Regions from separate parts of the Frateuria sp. YIM B11624 genome, predicted to be linked through region 2. Evidence: predicted binding sites of a transcription regulator. Region 2 holds the regulator's gene; the other holds the start of a gene.
The links. Region 2 encodes FliA, which starts transcription of late flagellar genes. Its sites were predicted from a motif close to TAAAGTTTNNCNNNCNNNGGCCGATAA; they were not measured.
Positions count from the first base shown of each region.

Region 1: a site for FliA is predicted at 967-993, ahead of AAIL17_RS17650 (HD-GYP domain-containing protein). Genes of this name have one in related genera too.

Region 1 is NZ_JBCNYA010000050.1:7,730-9,925, forward strand. Features, by position in the region: gene AAIL17_RS17640 (Spx/MgsR family RNA polymerase-binding regulatory protein) at 1-69, opposite strand, end outside; gene dapD (2,3,4,5-tetrahydropyridine-2,6-dicarboxylate N-succinyltransferase) at 66-893, opposite strand; gene AAIL17_RS17650 (HD-GYP domain-containing protein) at 1,047-2,162, shown strand; gene glnD ([protein-PII] uridylyltransferase) at 2,182-2,196, opposite strand, start outside.
Region 2 is NZ_JBCNYA010000014.1:77,237-79,432, forward strand. Features, by position in the region: gene AAIL17_RS09205 (protein phosphatase CheZ) at 1-397, opposite strand, end outside; gene AAIL17_RS09210 (chemotaxis response regulator CheY) at 394-801, opposite strand; gene AAIL17_RS09215 (RNA polymerase sigma factor FliA) at 904-1,674, opposite strand; gene AAIL17_RS09220 (P-loop NTPase) at 1,676-2,196, opposite strand, start outside.

The sequences.
Region 1 (2,196 bases), on a different contig from region 2:
ACGCGCCAGCCAGTTGCGCGCCTTGCGGCAGGTGTCGCAGGTGGGCAGGCCGTACAGGGTGACGCTCATTCGGCGCTCCTCAGCAGTTCGTTGATGCCGGTCTTGGCGCGGGTCTTCTCGTCGACCCGCTTGACGATCACCGCGGCATACAGGCTGTGGCTGCCATCCTTCGCCGGCAAGCTGCCGGCCACCACCACGCTGCCGGCCGGCACGCGCCCGTAGCTGACCTCGCCGGTGGCGCGGTCGTAGATGCGCGTGGACTGGCTTAAGAAAACGCCCATGCCGATCACGCTGCCCTTCTCCACCACCACGCCCTCGACCACTTCCGAGCGCGCGCCGATGAAGCAGTCGTCCTCGATGATGGTGGGGTTGGCCTGCAGCGGCTCCAGCACGCCGCCGATGCCGACGCCACCGGACAGGTGCACGCGCGCGCCGATCTGCGCGCAGGAGCCGACCGTTGCCCAGGTGTCGATCATGCTGCCGGCGCCGACGTAGGCGCCGATGTTGACGTAGCTCGGCATCAGCACCGCGTCCTTGGCAATGTGCGCGCCGCGGCGCACCAGCGCGCCGGGGACGACGCGCGCGCCGAGGTTTTCCAGCTCCATGTCGTTGCCGTGGCCGAAGCGCAGCGGCACCTTGTCGAAGGCCAGCGCCGGGCCGCCATCGACCACGCGGTTGCCATTGATGCGGAAGTACAGCAGCACCGCCTTCTTCAGCCATTGGTTGACCTTCCAGCCGCCTTGCCCGTCGGGCTCGGCGACGCGCTGCTCGCCCTGTTCGAGCAGTTCCATCACCTGGGCGAGCGCCGGGCGCAGATGGGTTTCGATCTCGCTCTGGCTGAGCTCGTTGCGGCGCTCGAAGGCGTCGTCGATCAGGGTGTCGATGGAGGGCATGGAGGCGCGCCTTGATGGATGCATGCGGGAGCGCCCAAGTATACGGAGAGGGCGTGCGTGCAAGCCGGAAAACTCAAGTTTGCGCCCGCACGGCCGATCTCCAGTGGCTCCCCGGCGGCTCTCGCGCTGCGGCGGAGCCGGAGAAGCGAAGCCATGCCACGGCGCCCGATCGACCCGGCCGAGATCACGGTCGGACAACCTCTGCGGTTCAATGCCTACGATGCCAGAGGCAAGCTGCTCATGCGCCTGGGCCAGGTGATCGGCAGCGACGCGCAACTGGAAAAGCTGCTGCAGCACGGGCTCTTCTACGGCTCCGAAGAGGAGTGCCGCGGCCCGTTCCTGCCACCGGAGCCTTCCCCGCTGGCATTGGTGCTGGAGGCGCGCGAACGGCTGCAGGCCCTGCTCGCCGACCCGGCGCCGGCGGACTTCCCCGGCACCGTGGCGGACATCGCCGAGCGGGTGCGTGACGCCTGCCGGCGCCATCCCGACGTCACCCTGGCCAGCATCCTGCTGCGTGCCGACGGCCCGTACGGAACGCGCCACGCCGTCAATGCCGCGATCGCCTGCCAGCTCACCGGCGCGGCGATGGGGTTGGACCCGATCGAGCTGGCCGCCACGGTCTCGGCCGCGCTGACCATGAACATCGGCATGTTCGAGCTGCACGACCAGCTGGTCGCGCTGGAGGGGCCGCTGTCGGACGAGCAGCAGGCGGCGGTGCGCGCGCACTGCCGGCTCGGCGTGGCCAGGCTGCGCGACCACGGCATCACCAGCGCCGCCTGGCTCAATGCCGTGCGCGACCACCACGAGCGCGCCGATGGCAGCGGCTATCCCGGCGGCAAGCGCGGCGAGGAGATCGGCCGGCCAGCGCGCCTGCTGGCGCTGGCGGACGTCTATTGCGCGCGCGTTTCCGGCCGCGACTATCGGCCGCCGCTGCAACCCAACCTCGCGCTGCGCTGGCTGTTCCTCAACGAAGGCGCGGCGCTGGACGAGCGGCTCGCCCGCATCTTCATCAAGACGCTGGGGATCTACCCGCCCGGCACCGGGGTGCGCCTGCGCAACGGCTCGATCGCGGTGGTGACCCAGCGCGGGCCAGCCAGCCACCAGCCGGTGGTGTCCTCGCTCACCACGCACGACGGCCTGCGCACGCCGACGCCGATCCGCCGCCGCGGCGACGTCGAGGCGCACCATGTGAGCGAGGTGGTGAACCTGGCCGCGCTCGACATCGAGGTGGACATGGAAGCGCTGTGGGGCGCCGACGCGGTGGCGTGAGCGGCGGACGCGGGAACGCCTAGCTGCCCTGCCC
Region 2 (2,196 bases):
GGTTGGCCAACACGGCCGACGGATCGCCGGGCTTGGCCCAAGCCACGACCTGCTCGGCGTTCTGCGCCAGCGCGTCGGCCTCGGGGCTCATGCGCTCGGCGAAATCGATGCTGCGGTGGGCGGCCTGCGCGCTCATCTCGAGCACGTCGTTCAAGTGCTTGCGCACGTCGGCCACGCGGCCGGGCACGCCTTCCTGCGCCAGGTCGTGGCCGAGCCGGCTGACCGCACCGTGCAGGTCGCGCGCGAGCAGGCCCAGCGCGCGGAACAGGTGCTGCTCGCGCTGGCGCACCAGCGCGTCCAGCGCCTGCTCGAAGGCGGCGCCGTCGGTGCTGCTGAGCAGGTCCTTCAGTTCCGGCGGCATCGAGCCGCTGTCGAGGGTGGAGAGCACGGCACTCATGCGCTGGCTCCCGCGGCGGCGATCCGTTCGAAGATCTTGGTGAGCTTTTCCTTCAGCGTGACCGCGTTGAACGGCTTGACGATGTAGCCGTTCACGCCGGCCTGCGCCGCGGCGATGATCTGGTCGCGGTTGTTCTCGGCGGTGACCATCAGCACCGGCATTCCCTTGAGCGAGGGCTCGGCGCGGATCGCGCGCAAGAGGTCGATGCCGGTCATGTTGGGCATGTTCCAGTCGGTGACCACCAGGTCGAACGGCTGGCTCTTCAGCATGGTCAGCGCGTTGTTGCCGTCGTCGGCCTCCTGGATCAGCGGATTGCTGAAACCCAGCTCCACCAGCAGGTTCCTGACGATGCGCCGCATGGTGGAGAAGTCGTCCACCACGAGGATCTTCATGTTCTTGTCCAACGCTTTTCTCCGCTTGTCTGCGAAACGCCGCCGCAGCGATCCGCTTCGTTCCCTTCTGGCGCCCTTCCCGCGAAAGCGGGAACGGCGTCCGGTCATTCGTGGCTACTGCCGCCGTGGCGCCTTCTTCTTTTTCGGTTCCGCCTCGCCGTCGCGCCAGTCGCCCAGGCGCGCGCGCAGGCGCACGATCGCCTGGCCGTGGATCTGGCACACCCGCGACTCGGTCACGCCGAGCACGGCGCCGATTTCCTTCAAATTCAATTCCTGCTCGTAGTACAGCGACATCACCAGTTGCTCGCGCTCGGGCAGGCTGGAGATGCCGTCGATCAATGCCTGGCGCAGGCCGTCCTGCTCGATGCTCTCCGACGGCCCCAGGCTGCCCTGGTCGGCCACGTCGAAGGCGGGCGAGCCGTCGCCGTCGTCCGGCGCAGTCAGGCTCAGCAGGCGCGCACTGGCGGCGTCGGCGAGCACCTGGTGGTACTCCTCCGGGCTGACCCCCAGCCGCTTGATCACCTCGGCGTCCTCGGCGTCGGCGCCCGTCTCGATCTCGATCTGGCGCACCACCTCGGCCACTTCGCGCACCTTCCGGTGCACCGAGCGCGGGGTCCAGTCGGTCTTGCGCAGCTCGTCCAGCATGGCGCCGCGGATGCGGATGCCGGCATAGGTCTCGAAGCTGGCGGCGCGATCGGTGGCGTAGTGCCGCGCGGCCTCCAGCAGGCCGATCATGCCGGACTGGATCAGGTCGCCCACGTCCACGCTCGGCGGCAGGCGGCCCATCAGGTGATAGGCAATACGACGCACCAGTGGCGCGTGCTGGCGCACCAACTCATCTGCACTCTGTTTCTGCAGTTGGAGATATTCCGATGCCACGCTCATGTCACCACCCCGACGCCGTCACGGCCTGGCCGCCGAAAAACGCGATGCGATCCAGGCCCGCGCGCGCGGGTTCTTCCCAGTTATCGACCGCACCGGCCAATTGCTTGAATGCCTGCGACGAACGCGCCGCCGGCCATAGGTCCACCACCGCGTTCTGGCGGCGGATCGCCTGCCGCAGGCGCTCGTCCTGCGGCACGAATCCGGAGAAATCCAGCACCACGTCCAGGAAGCGGTCGCAGACCTTGGCCAGCTTCTGGTGCAGCGCGCGGGCCTCGCCGGCGTTGCGCACCAGGTTGGCCACGAAACGGAAGCGGCGCACGCCGAAGTCGCGCGAGAGCACCTTGACCAGCGCGTACGCATCGGTAAGCGAGGCTGGCTCGTCGCAGACCACCACCACCACGTCGTCGGCAGCCGCCGCGAACATGGCGACGTTGTCGGACAGGCCGGCGGCGGTGTCGACCAGCAGGTAGTCCGGCGGTTTGGGCAGTTCGTCGAAGGCGCGGATCACCGCCGCGTGCTCGC